DNA from 2 places in the Rhodobacter capsulatus SB 1003 genome. Region 1 is predicted to be linked to the other one. Evidence: riboswitches for the same ligand, from Rfam matches in the RefSeq annotation. Region 1 holds a riboswitch; the other holds the start of a gene.

The links. Region 1 has a riboswitch for cobalamin ahead of RCAP_RS13005 (cysteine-rich small domain-containing protein). Riboswitches for the same ligand answer to the same signal wherever they lie in the genome.
Region 2: it holds a riboswitch for cobalamin, as region 1 does, so the genes downstream of both, RCAP_RS16580 (hypothetical protein) here and RCAP_RS13005 (cysteine-rich small domain-containing protein) in region 1, are expected to answer to the same signal.

Annotation. Positions count from the first base shown of each region.
Region 1 is NC_014034.1:2,816,330-2,821,847, forward strand. It holds gene RCAP_RS12995 (lysine--tRNA ligase) at 1-907, opposite strand, end outside; gene RCAP_RS13000 (tellurite resistance TerB family protein) at 1,012-1,434, shown strand; cobalamin riboswitch at 1,502-1,688, shown strand; gene RCAP_RS13005 (cysteine-rich small domain-containing protein) at 1,773-2,117, shown strand; gene dacB (D-alanyl-D-alanine carboxypeptidase/D-alanyl-D-alanine endopeptidase) at 2,108-3,556, opposite strand; gene RCAP_RS13015 (nicotinate-nucleotide adenylyltransferase) at 3,547-4,176, opposite strand; gene RCAP_RS13020 (GGDEF domain-containing protein) at 4,254-5,315, opposite strand; gene RCAP_RS13025 (heme NO-binding domain-containing protein) at 5,312-5,518, opposite strand, start outside.
Region 2 is NC_014034.1:3,549,671-3,555,188, reverse strand. It holds gene RCAP_RS16590 (TonB-dependent receptor plug domain-containing protein) at 1-909, opposite strand, end outside; cobalamin riboswitch at 1,035-1,229, opposite strand; gene RCAP_RS16585 (DUF4198 domain-containing protein) at 1,249-2,145, opposite strand; cobalamin riboswitch at 2,299-2,462, opposite strand; cobalamin riboswitch at 2,577-2,763, shown strand; gene RCAP_RS16580 (hypothetical protein) at 2,936-3,283, shown strand; gene RCAP_RS16575 (cobyric acid synthase) at 3,354-4,928, shown strand; gene RCAP_RS16570 (cobyric acid synthase) at 4,925-5,518, shown strand, end outside.

The DNA.
Region 1 (5,518 bases):
CGTCGATCGTCAGCCCGTTGCCCTTCGACTTGGAAATCTTCTGCCCCTGATCATCCAGGAACAGCTCATAGGTGAAATGCTCGGGCTTCCTGCCGCCCAAGACCTCGCAAATGCCGTCATAAATCGGCGTGTTGGTCGAATGGTCCTTGCCATACATCTCGAAATCGACATCCAGCGCCGCCCAGCGCATGCCGAAATCGGGCTTCCACTGCAGCTTCACCTTGCCGCCCGTCACCGGCAGCGTCCATTCGCGGCCGTCCTCGTCGTCAAAGGTGATCAGCCCGTTCTTCGCATCGACATGCTTCATCGGCACGTAAAGCACGCGGCCGGTTTCCGGATGGATCGGCAGGAAGCAGGAATAGGTCTGCTGACGTTCTTCGCGCAACGATTTCAGCATGATCGCCATGATCGCGTCATAGCGTTCGGCGCAAAGCATCAGCATCTCGTCGAACTTGCCGGACTTGTAATAATCCGTCGCGCTGGCGAATTCATATTCGAACCCGAACGTGTCCAGAAACCGGCGCAGCATGGCGTTGTTGTGATTGCCGAAGCTGTCGAATTCGCCGAACGGATCGGGCACGGCGGTCAGCGGCTTTTGGATATTCGCGTAAAGCAGCTCCTGCTGCGGCACGTTTTCGGGCACCTTGCGCATGCCGTCCATGTCGTCGGAAAAGCACAAAAGCCGCGTCGGAATGTCCGAGATGATTTCAAACGCGCGGCGGATCATCGTCGTGCGCGCGACCTCGCCAAAGGTGCCGATATGCGGCAGCCCACTCGGGCCATAGCCGGTCTCGAACAGCACATGGCCCTTTTTCGGCGGCGCCTTTTCGTAGCGTTTGAGCACCCGACGCGCTTCCTCGAAAGGCCAGGCTTTGGAGTTCATCGCAGCGTCGCGCAGGGTGGTCATGGTCAAATCCTCATCCGGGCGCCCCATGCGCCTCGCGCCTGACCTATTGAACGGGGCCTGAAACGTCAATAATTCTTGCGGCAGACCCAGAAAAGGAAACGCCCGTGACCGACACCCTGCCCTCGCTTTCGCCGCAAGACGCGCTTGTCGCCGTGATGGTCGCCGTCTCGGCCTCCGACGCGAAGATCCGCACCGCCGAACTGGTCGCCATCGAGCGGATGGTGAACCACATGCCGATCTTTGCCACCTATGACATCGACCGCATCCGCATCGTGGCGCAGACCGTCTATGCGCTCTTCGAGGAAGAGGAAGGCATCGCCGCCCTGTTCGGTCTCGTGCGCGCGGCGCTGCCCAATCATCTTTACGAAACCGCCTATGCGCTGGGCTGCGACGTGGCGGCGGCCGATGGCGTGCTGCACCAGCCCGAGCTGCGCATGCTGGAAGAAATCCGCGACGAGCTGACGATCGACCGGCTGCATGCGGTGGCGATCGAATGGGGGGCGCGGGTGCGCCACGTCACGCTCTGACACCGCCCGATGTCGGCCAAGCGCCCCGACACGCCGCAAAGCCGATTGACACCGCCCCATCGCGCCCCCATCTTCAGCGGGCCTTGGTCCTGCGGCACGCCGCCGCGGGGTAATAGGGAAGCCGGTGCAACTCCGGCGCTGCCCCCGCAACTGTCAGCGGCAAGCCTTCTGCAACACCCACTGGCCCCGGCCGGGAAGGGGCAGCAGGCGCCCGAGCCGCAAGCCAGGAGACCTGCCAGGCCAAAGACCATCCCGGGCGGCGGGCCCGGAGGCATGGACCCCGCTTGCGCGGGCCGCGCCTGTCCGCCCTCGGCCCGACACAACGGAGCGGCCAGGCCATGGAACCGAAAGACACGACAACGAACACCGCCTTCAAGGGCTACACGAACAGCACCTGCCCGTTCCTGCCCTGCCATCCGGGGGTGAAGCGCGCCTTCAACTGCCTGTTTTGCTACTGCCCGCTCATCGCCTATGAATGCCCCGGTCCCTATCAGACCTACACCGACCGCAACGGCTTGACGCGCAAGGATTGTTCCGCCTGCACCCTGCCCCATGACGGCTACGAGCAATCCTGGAACTTCATCCAGAAATGGCTCGACTATCCGCAGCCCTGGTCGGGCAAGCCGCAGACCGAGCCGCCCACCCCGCGCCCCCGTCCGCCGGGGGCAACCGATCAGCCGTAAAGCGTCGCCCAGCGGGTGATGAGCTGGCTCTGCAGCAGTTTCGAACGCCCGACCCAGCCGCGCGAGCCCTCCGCCTGCTCGGCCTCGCGCGATTGCGCCCGCCGCGCCAGATCGCCGGTGAAGATCGCAAAGGTCAGCTCGGTGCCGTCGGGCGCCGTGATATAGCCGGTCAGCGTCGAGACGAAATTCAGCGTCCCGGTCTTCGCATCGACGCGGATCTGCGCGCCCTTGACCTTGCCGCCCGCCTCGTCGCGCAGGTTGAACGGCTTCATCAGGCCCCGCAGCCCGACCTTCGGCCCCAAAAGCGTCACCGCCCTGACCATCTCGATCGGCGCGATCCGGTCATCGCCGCCCAGACCCGAATGATCGACGAACCGCGCCCGCGTGCCGCCCAGCCGCCCGCTCAGCCAGTCGCTCATCGCCGCGCCCGAAGCGCCGCGCGCCGCATTCGCCCCCCGCGCCGCCGAGGCCGTCATCCCCACCGCCTCGGCGGTGATGTTGGTCGAATATTTCATCATCGAGCGCAGGATCTTCGGCAGCGCCTCCGAGGGCTGGCCGACCAGAACCCGCGCCCCCGCAGGCAGCGCCCGCACCGGCTCGGGGGCGGGCAGATCAATGCCGCGCGCCCGCGCCAGCGTCTGGAACACGTCGCCCGCATAGGCCTCGGGCAGCCGCACCGGCAGCCAGCGGCTGCCATCCTTGCCCAGCGCGCTTGCCGCCACCGTCCAATGCTCGCGCCCGCCCGCCTGCCGATACTCGAACAGCGGCGCCTGCCGCGCCACCGCCGCCACATCGGCCGTATAGACCTTGGGCACATGGCGCTCGGAGCGCGCATCCATCGCCAGCGCATAGCCGCCCTTGGCCCGCTTCCATTCGAAATGGACGCGGTTGTAATTCAGGATCAGCCCGGAAATCGCCGGGTTGTAGCCCACATGCACCGGCTGATCGGCCGCGATCGCCTCGGCATAGGGCAGCGCGCCGCCCCAGACCAGAAACCGCCCGCGCACGCCCGTCACCCCCTGTTGCGCCAGCGCCGCCGCCAGATCGGCCAGCCCGTCGGTGCTCAGCGTCGGATCGCCGCCCCCCGCCAGGATCAGATCGCCCTCGACCCGCCCGCCCGAGACCGGCCCCGTCGCCAGCACCCGGGTCTGAAAGCGGAACTGCGGCCCCAGCGTTTCCAGCGCATAAAGCGTGGTGATCGCCTTCGCGGTCGAGGCGGGCGCCATCGGCTTGCCGCCATCGCGCGCCTCCAGCACCAGCCCGCTGCGCGCATCGGCCACCACATAGCCGACATCGCCGCCCAGCCGCGCCGCCGCGATCAGCTCCTCGCCCGACAGCAGTCGCAGCGCCGCACCCTCGGCCCGCAGCACCGCGGGCGTGGCCAGACCGGCCCCCACCCCCAGCATCCCGCCCAGGATCCCCCGCCGCGTCACGTCCATGCCCGTCTCCCTTCCGCTGCGTCCCGCCAATCGCCCCCGGCCCGGATCGCAGACGAGGACAGATCGGACATCGGCATCTGCACGAAACACCAGGCGGGCAAGTCCGCGCAAGCCAGAAGCCGCGCCTGCGCCGCACGAAGCCGTGCGCGTGCGAAGATCCGGGCCGCAAGCGCCTGCCGCGCCACCATCCGATGCCCCGGCCGCGCCAGCACCCCCACCGGCACCGCCGCCAGAATCGACCGCCAGTCCTCCCAGCGGTGGAACTGCGCCAGATTGTCGGCGCCCATCAGCCAGACGAATCGCACGCCCGGATAAAGCGCCTTCAGCCGGGCCAGCGTCTGCGCCGTGTAGCGCGTGCCAAGGCCCGCCTCGAGCCCGGTGACCACCACTTTCGGATCGGGCATCACCCGGCGCGCCCGGGCGATGCGTTGCGCCATCGGCGCCGGGCCGCGGGTCTTCAGCGGATTGCCCGGGCTGACCAGCCACCAGACCTGATCCAGACCGAAGCGGCGCAGCGCCTCGCGGGTGATATGGGCATGCCCGGCGTGGGCCGGGTCGAAAGACCCGCCCAGAAGGCCGATGCTCTGGCCGCGCGTGGCGATCGGAAACCCCTGTCTCATGCCCCTGCCCTACCCGATCGGTCCGGGCTGCGCCACCGGCTTGTGACAGCGCCGCGACAGCCGTTCGGGCCGGCGGTTCAGGTCTGCGACCGCGACCCGAAGCGCAAGGGCGCGATCGTCCAGCGCCCGCGCCCGGCGCGTTTCGATTGATACATCGCCGCATCGGCCTCGGCCATCAGCTCCTCGGCCAGCGCGGGACGGCATTCCAGCGCGATCGCCACCCCGATCGAGGCCGAAATCCGGCAATCCACCCCGTCCAGCCGGATCGGCTCCTCGATCCGGCCGATCAGCCGCTCGGCCATGGCCTCGATCATCGACCGCTCGACCGGGCCGCGCAGCAGGATGATGAATTCGTCGCCGCCCAGCCGCGCCACCAGATCGCCGCGGCGCACCTCGTCGCGCAGCACATGCGCCGCCCGCACCAGCACCGCATCGCCCGCCGCATGGCCCAGGGTGTCGTTGACCTGCTTGAAGAAATCCAGATCGAGATGCAAAAGCGCAAAGTTCCGCCGCCCACGCGTCGCCGATTTGACCGCATGGCCCAGCGCCGCATCGAAGGCACGCCGGTTCGCCAGCCCGGTCAGCGGATCCAGCTGCGCCTCGGTCTCGGCCTCGGCCTTGGCCAGCCGCAGCCGCCCGGTCAGGGCGGTCAGCTCGCCCAGAACCGCCGCCTTCGCCTCGGCCAGAAACAGGAATTCCATCGCCAGATCGGAAGCGGCGAAATCCGCCTCGGTCAGGCCGAAATAGCGCACCGCCTCGGACAGCTGGATGCCAAAGGACAGGTTCACCAGCACATCGGCCTGTTCGCCCGGGCCCAGCGCCACCGCAAGACCGCGCAGGTTGAACATCGGATAGCGCACCAGCGTCATCACCAGCCGCCGCCCGGTCAGCGCGACCTCGCGCCCGGGCTCGACGCCCCGGGCCCGGCGCAGGGTGAAATGGCGGGCGAAATCCGCCCCCTCCGCCCGCTCCGGCCCCTGACCGACGATCCGCGCCAGCGTCGGCCCCATGGCGCGGATCCGCCCGCGCGCATCCAGCCACAGAAACATCGGCATCAGCCGCGCCAGCATCTCGGTGTTCAGCGTCAGCACCGGCTCCGGCGCCGGGACCGACGCGGCCACGGGCAGGATCCGGGTCATGACGCCTCTCCCATCTCGGGGGCGGCCAGATCGAACTGGCGCGCAACATGATAGGTGGTGAAATGCAGCTCGACCTGCACCCGTTCCGCCCCCTCGCGCGGCTCGAGCAGGTCGATCAGCACCAGGGCGCCGTAATCATCGGCCATCGCCCGCATCAGCCCCGCCATCACCGCGCCCCAGCCCGGAAAACGGCCGCGCACCAG
Region 2 (5,518 bases), 730 kb from region 1:
AAGGAAATGGGTGTCGCTGCCGTATTCGTGGACATCGCGTTCGGTGCGGGCGCGGGCCAGCGACAGCTCGTGCCAGACCGCGCCGGTGTCGAATTGCGCAAAGACCCGCCCGCCGCGCAGGCGGCTGTCGGACCGGTTGTCGGCATCGGCGCCGGTGTTGTCAAAGGCGACAGAGGTATCCTGCACGAGCGCCGCCGCCCCGATCGTCAGGCTTTCGGTCAGCGCATGGCGGGCAGAGGCGTTGATCTGCGTGCCGTTGAACCCGTCTTTCTCGGTGCCCAGCGCATAGGCCGAGATGCCATCGGTCACGGTGCGGCTGGCGGTCAGCGCCAGTTCGGTCCGGTCCGTCTTCAGCCCGACCGAGGCGCTGCCGCTGCGGGTGTCCCGCGACCCCGCCTCAAGCGCGACCTGGCCCGAGCTGCCCTCGGTCTCGGGGCGCCAGCTGGTGATGTCGATCACCCCCGCCACCGCCTCTGAGCCGTAAAGCGCCGATTGCGCGCCGCGCAGCACCTCGATGCGCGACAGGCCCGCGGTGGTCAGCCCGCCGAAGGAATAGGACACCTGCGGGTTCGCGGCATCGGTGACGTTGATGCCGTCGATCCGGGTGCCCAGGTAATAGGCGGGCAGGCCGCGCACCCGCAGCGAGGTCTGGGTGCCCAGCCCGCCGTTCGCGCTCAGCGTGATGCCGGGCAGGGTGGAGAGGTAATCGGCAAAGCCGAGCGGCGCCTTTTCGATCTCTTCGGCGGTGACGACGGTGACGGTCGCGCCGGTGCGGCTGAGCTTGACCGGCTCGGAGGAGGCGGTGACGGAAATCGTGTCCAGATCGGTGATCTCCTCCTGCGCCAGCGCGGGGGCGGCGGCAGAGGCGAAAGCGGCAGAGAGCAGGGCAAGACGCGACAGAGGCGGCATCGGACAGACCTTCGGTTCGGGCAAGACGGCCCGGCATGAGAGATGTCACGGAAAAGCTGGGCTTTCCGCAGACGGCGACAGCTCACCTCTGCGGACAGACCGCTCCCGTGGCGCCCCTCGCGCCCGGGTGGGTGATCGTCCAAGCAGGTCTCCTGGCTCACGGGTCTTCGCTTCGTCGGCCTTCCCGGGAAATCCCAGTGGCATGTCGACGTCGCTCGCCGCTCACAGTTGCGGGGGCAGCCACGGTCTGGGCCCGGGGGCCGTTCCGTGTTCCCTTTCAATCCGACCCGCAGGCCGGAACTTGGACGGGACACAACCAAGACGAAATCCCCCCGCAGGTCAAGCGGTGCTTTCCCGCGGCCGCGGTTCGGGCGCCGGCACCGGGGCGACCTCCCCCGGCACGGCGGCTTCGCGGTGAGGGGGCCGGACGGCGGCGGTTTCCCAAGCCATTGCAAGGGCTTCGCTCTCCTTTCCCGTGCCCTGGCCCGGGCTGCCGAAGCGCTGCCAAAGCGTGGTGACATGTCGCACCGGCCGCAGCCCGGACCAGCCGATCGGCCCCGTCGCGGTGATCGCCCAAAGCCCGGGCGCGGGCAGCGAGACCCGGAACCGGCCCTCGCGGTCGGTTTCGGCGACGATCCAGAGCGGCGCCCCGTGGTCGGGCAGGGCTTGCACCTGCGTGCCGACGGGTTCCGCCCCGACCCGTTCCAGATGCACCGTCGTCGCCGTCAGCGGATGCCCCTGCGCCAGCACCCGCGCCGAAAACCGCATCCCGGGCAGGAACCCGGGCGAGAGCAGGTCGGGCAGGATCTCGACGGCGAGGCCAAGCGGCTCGGGGGTGGCGGTCGCGGCGCCGCGCAGGACGAAACAGGCGGCCGCATGCTGCACCAGCCCGCGGCCCTCGGGATCGCGCCCGACCGGGGCCTCGGCGTGGATCCGGTGCAGCCCCGGCGCCGACAGATCGACCCGGGTCCGCCAGGCGCGCGCGGCATTGCCCGCGCCCTGCAGCAGATCCGCCGTCAGCCCGGAGGTCAGATCGGTGCGGCGGGCGCCGTGCTGGTGAAACACCGCAAGCGGCGCGGCAAGGTCAAGCACCGCGCCGCCGCCCAAAGGATCGCCGAGGGCAAGGGTCAGGACGCCGCCCGTCTCGGGCAGATGCGCCATCAGCCCCGGCGTGGCGGGGCGGGGGATCGACAGCAGCGCGCGGGCGGCGGCCATCAGGTTTCCGTGCAAGAACATGGTCGTTTCCTTCCGGGGCGCGGTCCGGGGCAACCGGCCGCAAGACGCGAAAGGACGAAGGGATGTGGCCCCGGAGGGCCGGGCAGAAAGCCGGGCCCCGGGGGCCAGACGCGCACCCCGGCGTCCGGTGAAACCGGGCCTTGGCCCGGGGGGTGGCAGGTCTCCTGGCTTGCGGGTCCGGGCTCGGGTCGGCCTTCCCGGGGCATCCCCAGTGGCATCTTCGACCGTCGCTCGCCGCTTACAGTTGCGGGGGCAGCTGCGGGTTTGCCGTTCGGCGCACCGCATTCCCTTTTCATCCCCGCATGAACGGGGAACCAATCCCGCCTTGGTTGTGCCAGCCGCCGCCGCCCGCGTCAATCGGCTTCCGTCGTCCGCGGTTTTCGCCGCAGGCGGCTTTCGTCGCGGACCGTTGACAGTGGCGCGGCGTGGGGTCATCTTGCCCGGGCCTTGGTTCCGCGGCTGATCCCGCGGACGAAGAGGGAAGCCGGTGCAAGTCCGGCGCTGCCCCCGCAACTGTAAGCGGCAAGCCCCGAGCACGGCCACTGATCGCAGGATCGGGAAGGCGCAAGGGGCGTTCGAGCCGCAAGCCAGGAGACCTGCCAGGCCGAAACCATCCCGGGCGGCGGGCCCGGAGGCAGGGTGCCCCGGTCTGTCCGGGGCCTGTCCCCTTACCGCTTTCCGGCCCACTGCCAAAGGAACGGTATGGTGCCGAAAGACAAGACCTTCCCCGGGGCCCGGCGCGGCCCTTTTCCGGCGCATCGGCGCCGTCCGTTGCCCGGGGGGCTTCGCCATGGCTGACGGAGGATCCCCGCCCGGCCTGTCCCCCTATCGGGTGCTGGGCTGCAGCACCTGCCGCCATGCCGATGCGCCCTGCCGCCCCGGCCTCGTCTTTCTGAACCGGCTGTGCCAGGCGCTTGCGCTGGCGCCGGTGGGGGCGGATTTCGACATCAGCGGCTCCGCCAGCCTGTGTTGCGGCACAAGGCTTTGCCCGGTGGTCTGGTGGGCCACGCCCGCGGGCGCCCGGCTTTGGGGCGATGTCGCCCCCGAGGTGCCGGTGGCGGCGCTGCTTGACCCGGACCCGGCCGCCCCCTTGCGCGCCGCCGCCGAGATCACCGCCGGGCCGGGCCTGCTGCACTGATCCCGCCGAACCTTCCGGTGCCGGGGCTGCCCCGGCGCCGTCCTTGCCTGCCGACCGAACGGATGCTGCCATGACCCTCTCGCTTCCCGACCACGATCCGGTGCCGCCGCTGCCCGATCTTGACCTGCCGTTGCTGACCCCGCCGCCGCCGCGGCGCGGCCGGGCGCTGATGATCCAGGGCACCAGTTCCGATGTCGGCAAAAGCCTGCTCGTTGCCGGGCTGGCCCGCGCCTATGCAAGGCGCGGGCTGAAGGTGGCGCCGTTCAAGGCGCAGAACATGTCGAACAATGCCGCCGTCACCGTGGACAGCGACCTGCCCCCCGGCCCCGACGGCCAGCCCCGGCGCGGCGAGATCGGCCGGGCACAGGCGCTGCAGGCCCGCGCCGCCGGGGTGGCGCCCTCGATCCACATGAACCCGGTTCTGCTCAAGCCGCAGGCGCTGGTCGGCTCGCAGGTGGTGCTGCGCGGCCGGGCGCTGGGCAACTGGCCCGCGCGGCATTACCACCATCTGAAACCCTTCCTGCTGCCCGCGGTGATGGACAGCTACCGCCGCGTCGCCGCCGAGGCCGATCTGGTGCTGGTCGAAGGCGCGGGGGCGGCGACCGAGACCTGGATCAAGCATTGCGACATCACCAACATGCGTCTGGCCGAAGAGGCCGATCTGCCGGTGGTTCTGCTGACCGACAACGACCGCGGCGGGGCGCTGGCCGCTGTCGTCGGCAGCTGGATGCTGCATGACGACGCCGAGCGGGCGCGGGTGAAAGGTATTCTGGTCAACAAGTTCCGCGGCTATTTCTCGCTTTACGAACCGGCCTGCCGGACCATGACCGAGATCACCGGCTGGCCCTTCCTGGGCGTCGCGCGCTGGTTCGAGGCGGCGGGGCAGCTGCCGGCCGAGGATGCGCTGGCGCTGGAGCGTCCCGCGACGGGCAACGGCGCGGGGCTGATCGTCGCCGTGCCGCATCTCGATGGCGTGGCGAATTTCGACGACCTTGATCCCCTGGGCGCCGAGCCGGGCGTCGATCTGCGCTGGGTCCGCCATGGCCAGCCGATCCCGCCCGAGGCCGATGTGGTGCTGTTGCCGGGATCAAAAACCACCCGCGCCGCGCTGGCCACGCTGCGCGCGCAGGGCTGGGATGTGGACATCCGCGCGCATCTGCGCCGCGGCGGCCGCGTTGTCGGGATTTGCGCGGGGTTTCAGATGCTTGGCCATGTCGTGCGCGATCCCGAAGGGATCGAGGGCCCGGCGGGCGAGACCGAGGGGCTGGGGCTGCTCGATCTGGAAACCGTGATGACGCGCGACAAGATGCTGACCGAGGTGCAGGCGACCGATGCGGTCAGCGGTCACGGTCTGACGGGCTACGAGATGCATATGGGCCGCACCACCGGGCCGGGGCTTGCGCAGCCGTGGTTCCGGCTTGACGGCCGCCCCGAGGGGGCGGTGTCGCATGATGGCCGGGTGATGGGGACCTATCTGCACGGGCTTTTTGGCGCCGACGGCTTTCGCGGCCATTGGATCACCGCGATGGGCGGGCGGGCCTCGGGCCTCGATCACGCCGCGCAGATCGAGACGACGCTTGACGCTCTGGCCGATCAGCTGGAGCAGGACCTCGATCTGGACGCGCTGCTGGCGCTGGCGAAATGACGGCGCGGCGGCTGATGGTGCTGGGCACCGGCTCGGATGTGGGGAAAAGCCTGTTCGTCGCGGGGCTGGCGCGGGCCTTCACCCGGCGCGGCCTGAAGGTGGCGCCCTTCAAGGCGCAGAACATGTCGAACAACGCGGCGGTGACGGCGGATGGCGGCGAGATCGGCCGGGCGCAGGCGTTGCAGGCGCGGGCGGCGGGGGTTCCCCTGTCCGTCCACATGAACCCGGTTCTGCTCAAGCCCGACAGCGATGTCGATGCGCAGGTGGTGGTGCAGGGGCAGGTTTTGGGCCGCTTTTCCGCCGCCGACTATCAGGCGCTGAAACCCGGCCTGCGGGGGCAGGTGATCGAGAGCCTGGATCACCTCTCGGCCAGCCATGATCTGGTGCTGATCGAGGGGGCGGGCAGCGGCGCCGAACGCTACCTGCGCCCGCAGGACATTTCGAACATGGGTCTGGCCGAGGCCGCGGATCTGCCGGTGCTGCTTCTGGGCGACGAATCGCGCGGCGGGGTGACGGCGGCGGTGATCGGGCATCATCACCTTTGGACCGCTTCCGAACGCGCCCGGGTGGGCGGCGTGATCGTGACGAAA